Crateriforma conspicua: one gene and its partner. The protein of the gene in region 1 interacts with the protein of each later gene in a pairwise test. Links are inferred from orthologs where the notes say so. Each region holds a gene or a part of one and is shown on either strand. Other genes may lie near its edges.

The links. Proteins that work in one complex are often made in the same cells at the same time.
Region 2: the proteins of Mal65_RS15000 (region 1) and lhgD interact in binary tests that used the Escherichia coli proteins (3 or more experiments, as listed by UniProt). The link is inferred for Crateriforma conspicua from one-to-one orthologs.

The regions. Positions count from the first base shown.
Region 1 is NZ_CP036319.1:4,103,752-4,111,584, reverse strand. What follows is about bases 2,396-5,362. They hold Mal65_RS15000 (peptidylprolyl isomerase), read right to left. Parts: upstream 4,037-5,362; coding sequence 3,755-4,036; downstream 2,396-3,754. Other genes in these bases: Mal65_RS14995 (DUF3472 domain-containing protein), read left to right, coding at 4,301-5,362; Mal65_RS15005 (alkyl/aryl-sulfatase), read left to right, coding at 2,396-3,651. Outside these bases: Mal65_RS15020 (uroporphyrinogen decarboxylase family protein), read left to right, coding at 1-387; Mal65_RS15015 (MarR family winged helix-turn-helix transcriptional regulator), read right to left, coding at 451-900; Mal65_RS15010 (SDR family oxidoreductase), read left to right, coding at 1,215-2,075; more of Mal65_RS15005, read left to right, coding at 2,299-2,395; more of Mal65_RS14995, read left to right, coding at 5,363-5,593; Mal65_RS14990 (alpha-L-arabinofuranosidase family protein), read right to left, coding at 5,684-7,833. UniProt on the Escherichia coli protein: PPIases accelerate the folding of proteins. It prefers amino acid residues with hydrophobic side chains like leucine and phenylalanine in the P1 position of the peptides substrates.
Region 2 is NZ_CP036319.1:5,877,547-5,885,355, forward strand. The notes cover bases 2,702-5,644. They hold lhgD (L-2-hydroxyglutarate dehydrogenase), read right to left. Parts: upstream 4,820-5,644; coding sequence 3,584-4,819; downstream 2,702-3,583. Other genes in these bases: Mal65_RS21530 (6-phosphofructokinase), read left to right, coding at 2,702-3,531; Mal65_RS21540 (HD-GYP domain-containing protein), read left to right, coding at 4,963-5,644. Also shown: Mal65_RS21520 (flagellin N-terminal helical domain-containing protein), read right to left, coding at 1-1,230; Mal65_RS21525 (TerB family tellurite resistance protein), read left to right, coding at 1,444-2,058; more of Mal65_RS21530, read left to right, coding at 2,239-2,701; more of Mal65_RS21540, read left to right, coding at 5,645-6,237; Mal65_RS21545 (hypothetical protein), read right to left, coding at 6,227-7,444; Mal65_RS21550 (HEAT repeat domain-containing protein), read left to right, coding at 7,725-7,809. UniProt on the Escherichia coli protein: Catalyzes the dehydrogenation of L-2-hydroxyglutarate (L2HG) to alpha-ketoglutarate and couples to the respiratory chain by feeding electrons from the reaction into the membrane quinone pool.

The DNA of each region.
Region 1 (7,833 bases):
GCGGATGCTGACGAAGTCCGCCGGTACTGCAAAAAAGTGATCGCCGAGGTCGCCGTCGATGGTGGCTACATTGCCGACGCGGGCGCGATCATGCAGAACGATACAAGCATCGAAAATCTGCGGATCATGACCGAGACTTTTCGTGATTTTGGAACCTATTCCCAGTCCTCGGGCGGCATGCCGGTAGAATCGATCGCCGCAAGACCTGCCGACGGACGATTCATTCACGACCAGTCCGATCGTCCCGCCGGCGTTGTCCAACCATGGGCAAACGTTCGACAAGAATGGCCGGAAATGACCGGTGACGAATCCGTGGTCCAGTCGTCTTGGCAAGGGATCGACGCTTGGGCCTACGCTTTTCTGTGGCACATGGTCGTATCGTTCTAAATCGGTATTCAGGTTCTGTAGGTGAACGTAATGCGGCGAGTTCGCAAGTGACACTGCCGTTTATCAGTCGGCCGTCTTTTCCATCGCAATCAGATTGTCTTTCATCTGATGCATCGCCTTCATCGCGATCTTCCATTCTTGCATGGTCAGCCCGTCCTTCAGGCTCTCCCGCAATTGGCGAAACGGTGGCAACAGCCGCTCAATCTGACGTCTCCCCTTAGCCGTCGGTGAAATCAGAACGGCTCGGCCGTCCTGAGGGTCTTTCTGTCGCTTCACCAGCCCTTTGGCGACCAATCCGTCCAGCTGGCGAGTGATCGTGGTTTTGTCCCGCAGCATGATCTCGGCAAACTCGCCGCGGCGAAGCGGTTTGCCCGATTCCACCAACACCATCAACAACGCGGATTCCTCGGAGGAGAGTTCCGAATCGTTTTCCGCCAGCACTTGTTCGATGCGCAGCCGAAACAGATACGCCAAACGGCTGATCAAGAATCCCGGACGCTGTTGATTCGCCATGCGGTTTGACCTTGGGAATGACTGAAGTTCTACGCTGTTGCTGACGCCGGGTGGCGGTTGACTCGTGGGTGTGTGCATTGTACACATAAGGGCTGTGGCGGCCAATGCCGGTCTGGCGATCAGAATGCCGAAATTCGTTTGGCGTACTGTTTGCTGGGCTGTGATGACAATGTCGCGGGAGTCTCGGAACGACGAAGCCTTAGTCGGTCTCCCTGGCATTGCTTTCGGGGCGGTGACACGGCCACGGTCGGATCGCTTAACCAAGCGGTTCCGTGGTGTTTCCGGCACGATCCAGTCAAGAAAAGGACAACCCCATGACGAAAATCGCAGTCACCTCCGCTAGCGGAAAACTGGGCGGTGCCATCGTTCGGGCCGCCGCTGAAATCGTCGGACCCGTTAACGTGATCGGCTTGGCGCGGACACCCTCCAAAGCCGAATCGTTGGGAATCGAAATCCGCCCCGGAGATTACGAGAAACCCGATGACTTGAAACAGTCACTACAGGGCATCGATGCGGTTCTGTTGGTTTCAGGGATGGACGCGCCGGATAAACGCATCGGTCAACATCGCAACGTGATCGAAGCCGCCAAGCAGTCGGGGGTTCAGAAGCTGGTTTACACCAGTATTCAGGGAGCCGAACAATCGACCGCGTTTTCGCCCGTCGTTCACAGCAACCGACAGACCGAGACGGATGTGCGCGAAAGCGGATTGCGCTGGGTGATCGGTCGCAACGGAATCTACATCGAACCGGATGTCGAATACATCGACACGTACAAGCAACGTGGCGAAATCGCGAACTGCGCCGGTGACGGTCAATGCGGCTACACGACGCGACCGGAACTGGCTTATGCGTACGCACGGATGCTAACGAAATCCAAACACGACGGCCAAACTTATAACCTGCACGGCGAAGCGATCACCCAGCAACAGTTGGCTGACTATCTGAACGCTGCCTTTGGAACGAATCTGAGCTATCGGGCGATGTCCGTGGATGAATATCGCAAGGACCGTGTCGACGAACTAGGGGAATTCATGGGAAATATCATTGCGGGGATCTACGAGGGCATCCGAAACGGAGCAGTCGACAATCCCAGTGATTTCCTGGCGGCCGCCGGTCGCGAACACCAGACTTGGCAGTCCTATTTTGACCAACTGAAAACCCACGCGGTCACCTGATTCCGCCAACGCAAACCGGGAAAGTATCCCGGTCTTGGTCTCGTGATGGCTTCTCTGAGAACCGACGATGTCCGATAGATGCATGGGATCAATGAAAGAAAATTACCGGACCCGACTTTGCAGGAAGTCCGGCTGTCCGATCGTTTCAAAGAAAAGCCGTATTGATCGAATTCTAACACTCCTTTCATCTCCGCTTTCCCCTATTGTTCACCAGGACAACCGCATGAATCGTTTGTTATTGGCAACCATCGTCTTCTTGGCAGCATTGCAGCCGATCATCGTTCTTGGCGCCGGTGATGCCGCAGCGAGATTGACTGCGCAAGGCAAGCAATTCGAAGAGCGTATTTTCAAGATCGCCGATAACGCTTACACGGCGGTCGGCTACAGCGTTTCGAACGTGTCCATGATTGTCGGTGACGACGGGGTGGTGATCATCGATACTGGCATGACCCTGGATGATGCGGGTCGTATCGCCGAGAAATTCCGAAAGATCACGGACCTGCCCGTCAAGGCGATCATCTTCACCCACTCGCACGGTGATCATACCGGCGGTGCAGCCGCGTTTTTGGGTGAATCGCGACCTCAGATTTGGGCTCACGAGAATTTCGGCAGCGAGGCTCGCGGTTGGGTCAGTGGCGACTTGACGGTGCAGAAGATACGAGGTGCTCGGCAGGCCGGTTTTTTGCTGCCGTCGGATCAACGGATCAATAATGGCGTGGCACCGGTGCGATACCCCAACCGCGGTGGTGCTGTATTCTCGTCCGACGACAGGACCAGCCCGACGCATTTTCTGCGAGGGGATCAACAATCATTGAACATTGCCGGGATCGAACTTGAATTGGTCTCGTCGCCGGGTGAAACGAATGACCAACTATTCGTGTGGTATCCGGCTGGAAAAGCACTGTTCGCTGGCGACAATTTCTATCGCTCCTTCCCCAACCTGTATGCCATTCGTGGGACTCCCAACCGCAGTGTGCGTCTGTGGGCCGACAGCTTACAAAAGTTAGCCGACCATCACGCACAAGCTCTTGTCGGTGGTCATACCAACCCAGTGCTTGGTGCACAAAAGGTCAACGAGGTGCTGTCGGACTATCACAACGCGGTGCGGTTCATCCATGACAAGACCGTCGAAGGAATGAACCAGGGAATGACACCGGATCAGCTGGTCGAATACGTTCAGTTGCCCGATGACTTGGCCGCAAAGGATCACCTGCAACCTTTCTATGGACATCCCGAATGGGGAATTCGCAGTGTGTTCAACGGATATCTGGGGTGGTTTGACGGGAATGCGACCCATTTGTTCCCGTTGTCACCCAAGGCGGAAGCACAGCGGGTCGCCGATCTTGCCGGCGGGCCAGACCAATTGACCGCCAAGGCGCACGAGGCGGTTGCATCAGGCGATTCCCAGTGGGCCGCGCAATTGGCCGATCATTTGTTGGCGATCGAACCGAACGATCGGGAAGCCAAGCAAATCAAAGCCCAAGCGTTGACCCAATTGGCCCAAGACATGGTCAATGCGACCGCTCGGAATTACTACCTGACTGTCGCTGCGGAATTGCGGGGCGATTCGAAGTAGTTCCGATCGACGTAACCTTGACGGCCTCGGCTTGCCAGTCGGTGCCCTGCTCCGTCACGCGGCGGCGGCGATAGCACGCCGCGGGCGGTTGGTCGATGTCGAATCAATCGACTCGCTTGGTGATTTCGATCAGGTGGTATCCGAACTGCGTCTTCACGGGACCGTGAATCTTGTTCAGTTCGCCTGTGAAGACGACCTCATCAAATTCCTTCACCATTTGACCGCGGCTGAAAGTCCCCAGTTCGCCGCCTGATTTCCCGGACGGGCAGGCGGAGAATTCCGCGGCGATGGCGCCAAAGTCTTTTCCGCCTTCGATCTGTTCTTTCAAGTCCTGACATGCATCTTCGGTTTCAACCAGGATGTGACGTGCGCTGGCGGTTGCCATTGGTGGTCTCGCTTTGATGGGGTTTGGGGCGTCAATGGACAACGCAACAAGGATTTTGTTGGTCCATTTGGCCGCCCATCGTGCCCTGAGATGTGGCCGAAGAAAACCCCATCGGCGGCGCGGCCAGTGAACTGACGTGCGGCGACCGGCTGTGCCCGATCGACTTTTCCTTGGGGGGCAACGTCCCGTTGTCTGTTCAAGCACCCAATTTTCGTCGATTCTGGATGGCTGTCCTGTCATCCCGACCAACCGAAGAAGACCGCTATGCATATTCGATTCATCGCTTCCCTGCTTCTGCCGGTGATGGCCGCCAGCGCGATGGGAATCACAATCGTCCAGGCAGAACAGTGGCAGATCCCCGTGGCCGGGAACGCGTTTCCCGCCAATCCGAACACGCACGACCGGTCGTTGCGACGCGATGGTGTTTTGATCTTGCGCGATGCCGACCAAGTTCATTCGGTGTTCTTTCACGTCAGTTCCGATTCCGAGCTGAAACTATCAGTCGATGGTCGAACGCTTGGCGACAACAGCACTGTTGGGGTCATGGTCGGTGACCAGATGCTGAGCTGTGAATTGGCGACAAGTCAAAAATCTTCGGCGACAGTCGGAACGGTTCGGGCACCGTCGGGTTACATGCGAGTCGATCTGCAATTGACCGATGGTTCCGGTCCGGCACAGATCGAGCAATTGATTGTCGAAGCCGCCAGCGATGATTTGCAATTGGACTTTGTCAAGAACAACGACGGCAACATGTTTTACTGGGGACGCCGTGGTCCGTCGGTTCACCTTGCGTATCGGATTCCGCGAAACGTTGACCTGAAGTACGCCTACAGCGAAATCACGGTTCCGGTTGGCCAAGATCCCATCGGCTCGTATTTCATGGCCAATGGATTCGGCGAAGGCTACTTTGGCATGCAGGTGAACAGCGAAACTGAACGACGAGTCTTGTTTTCGGTTTGGAGTCCCTTTCGTACCGATGATCCCACCAAAATCCCGAAGGAAGATCGCGTGTTGACGCTTGCCAAGGGAACGGATGTGATTGCGAGGGACTTTGGGAACGAAGGATCGGGTGGTCAAAGCTTCCTACGCTACGCCTGGAAAGCCGGTCGAACGTATCGGTTCTTGACCGAAGTCGTGCCCGACGGTTCCGGCAACACGCGATACACGTCGTGGTTCGGCGACAAGGAAAAGAAGGAATGGAAACTAATCGCAAGTTTCCAAAGGCCGAAGACCGACAAGCACCTTTCGGGATTTCACTCGTTCCTGGAGAACTTCTCCCCCGCAATGGGACATGTTCAGCGATCTGCGCAATACGGCAATCAATGGGTCGGTGATGTTCAAGGTAACTGGCACGAAGTCACCGACGCGAAGTTCACCGGAGACAATACCGCAAGTGGAAGACACCGACTTGATTTCGCCGGCGGCATTGACGGCAAAGTCTTCTATCTAAAAAACGGTGGCTTCTTTTCGGATGCCGTCGAACTGGATCAACGTTTCCAACGGCAATCCACGCCCCGCACTCAGCCCGAAATCGACTGGCAAAACTTGCCGCGATAGTCGCCGAGGCGAGAGATGTCACGGATTCGTGTAACCTGCGAAACCGTTGTTCTGCTGGACAGCGTCAATTCGGCTTGATGATCCGCCCGGCTATCTCGGAATGACGAGTCCGATTACCGAATTGGCCGGCACCAAGATCGGTTCATCAGCGTCGTAGCGAAAGTCGAACCGATACGGCTGCACCAGATTCGGGTCTTGTTCGTTACCAAGCAGCGGGTGCCCAGCGGTCATCATCAGGCATTCCGCTTGTTCATTGGCGATGCCGGGCAAGCCCAGTTGAAGCGACTGCCAGGACGCCGATTCGCGGCTGATCAAAACCACGCCGTAACTGTCCGGCCGCTGAAAAACAACGGCTTTCACGCCGTCGCTCTGCTCGTTGTTCACCGCCAATCGTGTTTTGCCGCGGCACCATGCGTAAATGCAATGCATCGCATGTTCCGGCCGTCCGTAAAACGCAGCATCAGGATCTGCAGTGGTCGGTCCCAGGATTTGCGAGAACCAATATCCGGTGTACAAGCACCATTTGTTGGCACCGACCACCAGCGGCGATTCGATCAGCGTCCGCCACATGTCGGCAACCAAAACCGGCGAAGTCACGGATGTCATGAACTCGCGGTCCTTTGTGTTGCCCATTCCGAATTCGCTGATGATCGTCGGCAAAGTGTGCCCCAAATGCTCCTGCATGATCCGTTCGACATCATTCAGCAACGCGGGAATCCTGTCGGCACTTCGCGTGGCCGGACTGAACTGGTCCGGTCGAGCTTCCATCGTGTTCTTGTCCAGCTGAAGTCGCGGGGAATGATAGATGTGGAATTGAAACGCGTCGGCATAGCGTCCGGCCTTTGCCAAAACGGTGGCGTTCCACTCAGGCTGGCTGTATCCATTCATCACAACAGTAATGGACGGATCGCGCTCTTTCATCGCTCGAACGTACTTCGGAAAGGCTTTGGCATATTCATCGGCCGTGCAGGATCCTGTCGGATCGGGGCCGTACGATTCGTTCCCAACCTCCCAGTACTTCACGCCGTACGGCTTGGGATGCCCGTTCTGTGCTCTCAGTCGGCCAAACGTTGTGTTGACGGAACCATTGCAATACTCGACCCAATCCGCCGCCAATTGGACACGCTGCGGCGCTGTCTTCAGGTAGGAAAACACGTAAGGATGGCGGACACCTTTGGGATGCTCTTTCGGGTCAATCCGCTGCGGATGATCTTTGCAGAATGCCGTGGTGATGATCGGCGTGATGGATTCCTGTTGGCAAAATTGTAGAAACTCATCGACACCAAATCGTGCGACGCCTCGCCCGGTGCCGTCGTGATAGTTCAAGATTTCTTTGCGATGTTCCACCGGGCCGACCGTATCTTTCCAATTGAAAATGTCGGCGTTGCATCCTCCCGGATACCGCAGAAACGTGATTCCCATCGGCCGAAAAAGATCCAGGAAAGGCTGACGGAAACTTCCCTTCTGCGAATCGAAAATCTCGTTGAAGTTTTGCGTGTTGACGTTGTTGCCGAACACCAATGGCGCGACCGGGAATGTCGTTGACGGATCTGCAGTCAACGTCACCCGTGACGGAACATCAGCACCGCTGATGATTTGGGAAGTGCGCTCACGCAAACAAGCGATCTCCAACACACGGTCATTGAGTGCTTGGCCTGATCGACGTGAAAGATCCTTTTGCAATTGATCGGCGCGGGCGTCAAACGCAATGGCCAGCTTGGACGCGAAGTCCTCAGCCGCACGGGGACGCGGTCCCGACGACGCGGATGCTCCAGCTAACAAAACCTGTCTTGCGTCGGCGTTCCAATACTGTTTGGGGACATGAAGATCGTCCATCATCAGTTGAACGGTTCCGCCGGGCAGGCGTTTCACTGTCAATGAATCTGCCGTCAGCGATTCGAAGGCACGGCGTTGCTGATCTGCCAAAAAATGCTCCAGTGATGCTTGATCAACAAAACGGGGGTCCACGCGAATCTTAAGATCTGCCCACGATGCTTTGCCGGAACAGGCTTGCATCCCAATCGATACCGCGGCCCATTCCAAATCCTCTGGCATGTTGACGACGTAGCGATGCCGTTGCCAATCGAACGTGCCGAAGAAGTCGCTGAATTCGGTTCCTGAGTATTCCGGTTTTTTGGCACCCCTGGCCTTCCAGCTCAGCATGGCTTTGGCGTTGTAGTAGTGTTCCCGGCCGGTGACCACATTGTCGGCCTTACGCCAAATGTCGATCAGAACTGGCT
Region 2 (7,809 bases), 1.8 Mb from region 1 along the record:
CCGAATTCCCAGGCTGCTGGCTGCGACGCCGCCGTTTTCACCGATCGAATAATCGACGCCGCTTCGCTGGGCTTTCAGCACGATGCGTCCGGCCGATTGATCCAGTTCCGCCTGGACATCGGCGTCGCTACGGTTGATCGCGATCAGAACGTCACCCAGCGTCTCCGCCTCCGACAAGTCGATGTCAAAATCCTGTCCGCCGCGGCTGATTTGAAGTCCACCGGTCAGATCCAGCCCCGCACCGTCGGCCAATTGATCGATCCGGGTCTCGGTGGTCACCCGGGGCGCCATCCCCGTTCCGGTCAGCGGTGGCGCGGTGAACCCTTGTGGGTTGGAAAGTCCCAAGTCGCTGGCCGTTGTACCACCAGGCACGTCGTCGACGGCCAGAGTCCCCGGCAGCCCGTCGCTGTATTCCAGACGGACGGTGTCGTTGGTGATCGAAAACGACAATCGGCGACCGTTCAGATCGTATTGGTCGATGATGTCTTCCACGTCGCCGATGGTTGCGGCACGGCTGAGATCGATGGTTTGAAAGTTGCCGCCATCGCTGACACGAATGATTCCCGGCTGGACTCCCTTACCGGCTTTCATATCCACCAGACGCGTGTCGCGGGCCAGCCCGGCACCCAAGGAATCGCCCGTGACCACGGTCGACAGCAGCCCCAGACTTTCGGACGCACTGACGTTGATCGCGGTGGAAACACCGCCGCCCAGTTTGGTGTTCCCGACCGCTTCGGTCCCCGAAAAATGCACACCACCGTCGATCCAGTTCAGTGCGTTTTCACTTTCCAGGATGCCGCCCAGCAATTGGTGGTCGCGAAACATCACGTTTCCCGCCGTGAAGACCGAATTCAACGCCTGCTGGACGGTCGCGCTCAACGCCGCCCGCTCGTCTTCGGACAACACGTTTTGGGCCGCTTCGACCGCCACACCACGGGCTTGGATCAAAGCATCGTCGATTCGCGCCAACGCATCATCGGTCGACTGATAGAATGCTTCGGTGGCCTGGGCGTTACGTTGCAACTGATCGGTGCGGTCGATTCCACGTTGCAGCACCAACGCGCGCCCGGCGGACGCGGGGTCATCGGAGACCCGCAAAACACGCCGGCCCGTGCTCAGCTGGTCATAGGTCCGCTGCAATTCGACTTGGTCGGCGTTCAGCTGGAACAACAGCCGCTGGGTCGCAAGCGGCGTGCTGGTGCGCGTCGTGTTGACCGGCAAAATGGCCATGGCGGACGGGATTCCTGCGTCGAATGAACAGCGGACGTCGATCTTGTATCGTCAAGCCTTTCGCATTCGATTCAATCAAACCAATCATTTCGAACCACCATGGGACGTTTGCGTGGCCCGGGCCCCGGTTGTGGGGTTCTTCACCGGTGACGCGCCGCCCGTCTTGATTCCCCATCCTGCGAGGCCCCGCCGTCAATGATCCTGATCGGCACCATGAACTTGACCCGAACCCGCGACCGAGGCAGTTTTTATTGCCCCCAATGCGGGACGACGGAGTTTTACCGTCGCCGATCGCGCCGACCGTTCCTGACGCTTTATTTCATCCCCACCGTGCCGGTCGGGGCGGCCGAGGAATTCATCCAGTGCGACGGATGCGACGCCACCTGGGATCTGAGCGTTTTGGAGATGGACCGCGACAGCCACGAAGCGGCCAAGGAAGCCCAATTCAAAGACGAAGCCCTGCGGTCGGCTATTTTGACGGTGCTGATCGACCAACAGATCACACCGGGCGAAATCGACACCCTGATTTCGCTTTCCAACGATCTTTTACAACGTCCGATCGACCGCGAAGAACTGGGGCAACTGTGTTCCATCGCCGTCGACAACCGGATCAAGCCGGATCACTACATCTTGACGGTCAGCCGACGCTGGACCCAACAGCAACGACGTTTGGCCCTGCAGATCGTCTTCTTGGCCGCCACGGCCGACGAACCGCTGGACGGCCCACGTCTGGAACTTCTGGGGCGGTTGCGAGAAATTTTCGACCTGACCGACGCCGAATACCAGGCGACCATCGAAGAGGCGATCGAACAAGCCGACGCCACCTAGAATCCACCCGCGACGGGGCCGCGATTCACCCCAGGTGGGACCAGCCGCCTTGGCGGTCGCCCCCAGAAGCCTAGAATTTCCGACTCCAAAACCAAACCACGCGAGCGAACGGGTGACGTAATCGGTCCGATGAAGACCGGCGTCCTGGTCGCCGATCCAGTTCACGCGAGCCGATTCGTCATGCCAGTTTCCTCTGATCATCACAGCCTCGATATCAAACGCGTCGCCATCCTGTTCGCCGGCGGCCCCGCACCGGCAGCCAACGCGGTGATCAGCACGGCGGCATTCTCGTTTCTGGAAGAAGGCGCCCAGGTCTTCGGCATCAAGCACGGCTACAGTCGGCTGGCCGAATACAGCGCCGCCGGACCGCTGCAGGAAGGCACCGACTACATCCGATTCAGCCACGACACGCTGACAAACGCCCGCAGCAGCCGCGGGATCATGATCGGAACGGCACGCACCAACCCCGGCCGCCACGTCAGCAGCCCCGAGAACCTGAAGGACCCGGAACTGGTCGCGCCCCTGCGGCGGGTTTATGAAGGTCTGTGCAGTCTGGAGATCGACGCCCTGATTAGCATCGGTGGCGATGACACGCTGAAGACCGCCAACAAGCTGAAGATGTTCCAGGACGGATTGCCGGCCGAAGCCAGGCGTTTCCCCGTCGTCCACTTGCCCAAGACGATCGACAATGATTACAGCGGCATCGACTTCACCTTCGGCTTCTTCACCGCCGTCGAAACCTTGGCCGAAGAAATCCGCAACCTGAACTTTGACGCCGCCGCGGGCAGAGCCTATTTCCTGTGCGAAGCAATGGGACGCAGTGCCGGTTGGTTGGCCTATGGTGCGGCGATCGCCGGTGAAGCCAGCATGGTCCTCAGCGTCGAAGACATCCGCGGCGCCATGGCCGAGGAAGAAGTCGTCAGCCAAGAAACCGGAGAAACCCGCAAAATCATGGCCCTGGATCGGGTCATCGATCGCATGGTCGACATGATGCTGGCCCGCGAACGCGAAGGTCGCCAGTACGGAACGATCGTCGTCGCCGAAGGCATGGCGGAATACCTGCCGTCGAAGTACTTGGAAGGCATCAGCCGCGACGATCACGGCCACATCAACATCTCCTCGGTCAATCTGGCCGCCATGATGTCCGGGTTATTGTCGGCTCGATACAACGAACGCACCGGCCGGACTCGCAAGGTGAACGGGCTGCAACTGGGTTACGAATCCCGTTGTGCACCGCCGCACGCCTACGACATCATGCTGGGGTCTCAGTTGGGTGTCGGTGCGTATCGTGCCTTGGTGGAAGAAAAGCTTAACGGTGTCATGGTGTCGGTCTCCGGACAACTGGACCTGCACTTTGTGCCGTTCCAAGAACTGGTGGACCCCGAAACGCTGGTCACCAAGGTCCGCTTCATCCAGCCCGACAGCGATTTCCACCGACTGGCTCGGTTCCTGGAAACCTGCGTCGACAACTAAACGTGCCCAACATCGGCGACGCGAATCGCCGTTTCCCGGTGGCCCAAACCGTTCAGTCTTCCTCCGATTCAAATCGGTCGACGACGTGACGGGCGATCGCCAGCGATGCGGTTGCGGCGGGTGACGGCGCGTTCAGCACGTGGACCGATCGAGGCCCACGTTGGATCAGAAAATCATCCACCAGATCCCCCTCCGGTGTAACCGCCTGTGCGCGGACACCGGAACGTCCCGGCTTTAAATCGGTGGGACGAATTGATGGGATCAACTTCTGCAGCGCCCGAGTGAAGGCGTGTTTGCTGAACGAGCGATACATCTCGCCGGCCCCCATCCGCCAATGCTTTCCGGCCAGCTTTCGAAAACCAGCGAAGGAAAGCGTCTCCGCCAGGTCCGAAACACTGACGTCAGACCAGCGGTATCCGTGGCGTGCCATCGCCAGGACCGCATTGGGACCACATTCAACGCCTCCCTGTATCATCCGCGTGAAGTGGACGCCCAAAAAGGGAAAGCTGGGGTCGGGCACCGGATAGATCAGATTTCGACACAACCGCTGGCTTTCCGATTTCAGTTCGAAATATTCCCCGCGAAACGGAACGATGCGAACATCGGTTTTTACCCCGGCGGCTCGTGCAATTCGATCACATTGCAGTCCGCCACAATTGACGTAGCGGTCGCAGCGGACCGGATCGTCGTGTCCGACGGCTTTCAAAACAACATCGTCCCCCGCCACATCGATCGCTTCGACACGAAAACCGGTGATCACCTGTCCGCCGGCCGCACGGATTCGCCGCACCATGGCGCGACAGACTTCTGGATAATCGACGATCCCGGTTTCGGGCACATGCAGTGCGGCCAGCCCCGCCGCGGCCGGTTCCAATTGGCGTAGCCGGTCCGTATCGATCAGCTCGAACTCCACGCCGTTTTGGGTCGCCCGATCGGCGATCTGGTCCAGCCGCTGTCGTTCGTCCGCGTTGACGGCGACGACCACCTTGCCACAGCGATCCCAGCGAACGCTCTCATCTCGGCAAAACTGCTCCAGCAATTGCTTGCCTTCGCGACAGGTTTTGGCTTTGGTCGATCCGGGACGATAATACAGTCCTGAATGGATCACGCCGGAGTTGTTGCCACTCTGATGTTGCCCGACGTCGGCCTCGGCTTCCAACACCGCCAGCCGGCACTCCGGATGACGCTGCAATACCGTCACGGCCGTCGCCAACCCTACGATCCCTCCGCCGATGACCACCACGTCGTAGCGGCCACCCGCATTCTGTGCCGGAAAGGGCGAATTCATAAGGCAATCAGTGCGTTTTGAACCTAGCGTTGCATTATGCAGGGCAAGAAAACCGAAGCGGAAACGCACCAGACTCGGTGCAACCCTCGCGCTTTGTCAAAGCCTATTGTGGACGTTACCAGACTAAATGGGGAGATCCGCTGATGGGGCAATCAGCGAATGTGACGATTTGGGTTGAGGACCTACAGTCCGGGGTGGTCTGTTCGCATCCGATCGTTGATCAATCGGGTGTGCTGTTGCTCGGTGCAAACACCGAGATCACCGAATCGGTCATCGCGGGGCTCGTGGACCGTGGGATCGAGCAGGTAGAGGTTCACCCCAAAGACGCGGCTCAATTCCAAAAAGACGATTCCAAACGCAAGGAACCGTCCGCCAAACGCACGACGCACGCAGACACAGAACAGTCCGCACTCGATTCGGGGCGGCCGCTGCGAAACTTCTTGGTGGATCGATTCGACGAACCTTTGGACGAAAAGCGATATGAATCGCTGAAGAAAGATTATGCGTCGGCCATCGAGCAGGTGGATGAGATTCGCGAAGCGGTTTCCAAACACCAATTGAAAACAATCGAGGCCATCGACGATCTTTCGCAACGGTTCACCAGCAATCTGATCGACGATCACGACCAAACCGTCAGCGTCTTCGGAAGCGCCCAAGAACAATGCGACTTGACCGAACGCAGTGTCAAATTGGCCAATCTGGGAATGGCGGTCGCCGTTGAAATGGGACTCGACGGCAAGGCGGTGTCCGAAATCGGGACGACCGGATTGCTGCATGACGTGGGCCTATTCATGATGGACGAAAAGTTTCGTCAAGTCGGCGTCGTGCTCAGCGAAGACGAACAGTGGACCTATCGCAAGCATCCGATCCTTTCGGAACAGTGCTTGAGCGAAGTCGGCGAAGTCGCCAGTCACATTCGTTTGGCCGTCGAACAAGTTCACGAGCAGTACAACGGCGTCGGATTTCCCCGTGGGTTATCGGGCAATCGGATTCACCCCTACGCGCGAATCTTGAACGTTGTCGATGCTTACCTGCAATTGATCCTGCCGACCGATCGTCGCCCTGGAATTTTGCCACACGACGCCATCGGCATCCTGTTGCATCAGGCTCGACATGGTCTGTTCGAACCAACCGTGATTCGCGCATTCCTGTTGACCCAAACACTGTTTCCACTGGGCAGCACCGTGGAACTAACCGATGGCACGATAGCAACCGTCATCCGCCGACCGCGTGATGGTTACGCGATGCCCGTTCTGCAACGCGAAAGCGGCGAACGAATTGATCTGTCCCAGTCGACCATTCAAATCGCTCGGCCGATCCGCAGCGATGCGGTGGACCAAGTGCGAATCAGCCAACAGGCGATGGAATCGATGACCTTGGAATCGGCGATGCAGGCCGCCATCAACATTAGCGGATGATCCAGCGATCGTCTCGGAACTGGATCTGCAACCCCGCTTCGGATGCCGCCTGTTGGGCCAATTGCACCAAGGTCTTCTTTTTAGCCGAAAACGTCACACGCTGTTGCACCCGAGATGGTTCGTCGGCTTCGACTTGCAACGGAACTCCGGCGGCCTGCGCCAGCGATTCCAACACATGGGCCGCCGGTTGATTTTCCACCTTGAAGTCAAACGTGGCCTCTTGGCCCGTTGTCTTCGGGTTCGCCTGTGCCAAGAACGCTTGCAGCAGTGTTTGTAGTGCCACGCGGTGCGTCGCCGCCGTTCCGGTCAGCGTCACGGTTCCATTGATGGTCGACATTCTGCCGACTCCGGCAGCGGTGCGTACCCGCCGTCCCCACCGACCACTGCCGATCACGCCGGGATAGCGATCCTGCCACGATTCGGATGGGTCCGCCCCTGCCGCAAACTGGCCCCGCACCAACGACTCCACCGACGCCGGTGCAACCCCCAACAACTGACCGGCCGGCCACAGATCATGTGGAAACTCATCATCAATTTTGGGTCGACCAGCGATGTCCGCCGGGGACAGTTCCGCGGTGTGCACGCCATCTGCACGCCGGGCCAGACGAACCAATTCTGACGGAGTGATCAGGTCGGGCCAGCGGATGGAAACCAAGTGGGCGGCGGGGTGGGCACCCGACGCCCCCGTGGTGCGTCGTTGCGAACTCCCGGGACGTGCCTCATCTCGCTGGGCCTCATTCAGTTGGGCCCCATCCAGTTCGGCCCGATGCAGCTCGGCCAAATTGCGTTCGATCCAGGCCGACCGGCCGACAAGAACCACGCCGCTGCGCACGATCACGGTGGCGTCCAACCGATCGGCGACCTGCTGGAGCGCCGCGGCGACGCTGGGCCCCAAACTGATTTCGGGCAACTCGGCGTCCCAGTCCAGATCCCGCTGACGCCACAAATTCAGGGTTCGCGTGGTCGCCAACTGGTCGACCACCTCGCCAACGGTCTGGCCTTCGGCTCGCATCGTGATCGGGCTGGCCAAGGCCCGGTAGGCGTCGCGATCGGCGACGGTGGATTCTGGTGTCGCCGCATCGAGCGAGAAGGCCAAACATGACGCTAGCAAAACGCCCCACAGCCCCGTCAAGGCGGGCCGACGACGCGTGGATCGAAAGTGTCCGGCCGGGGGAATAAATCCGGTCGAATTCGAGAGAGAAAACACGGCAACAGCTACGCAATTTAGGCAGTTTTGGAGACCCGACCCGATTCGCCCCCCGTCCCCACCGACGGCCCGACACGGGACATTCACCTGGGATTCATCATAGCGAGTTGTTGGGCGGTGGTCTCGTAATTAGACTCGTCCGCAGAGACGGGGTTGTCTTGCCTGCCGCAACCGTTTCGGGTGACCTGAACCGCCAAAGGATGCCTGGTTGCCGTTCCGGCTGACCTGCCTAGGATGCTCGCGACCGAACTGCGAACATCACCCTTTGACGGATATTGCTGTGACCTCACCTGTTGTTCGGACGACCCGGCTGACGACCGCCTATCGCAAATTTTTGGCGACGGCCGATTCGACACGATTCGCAT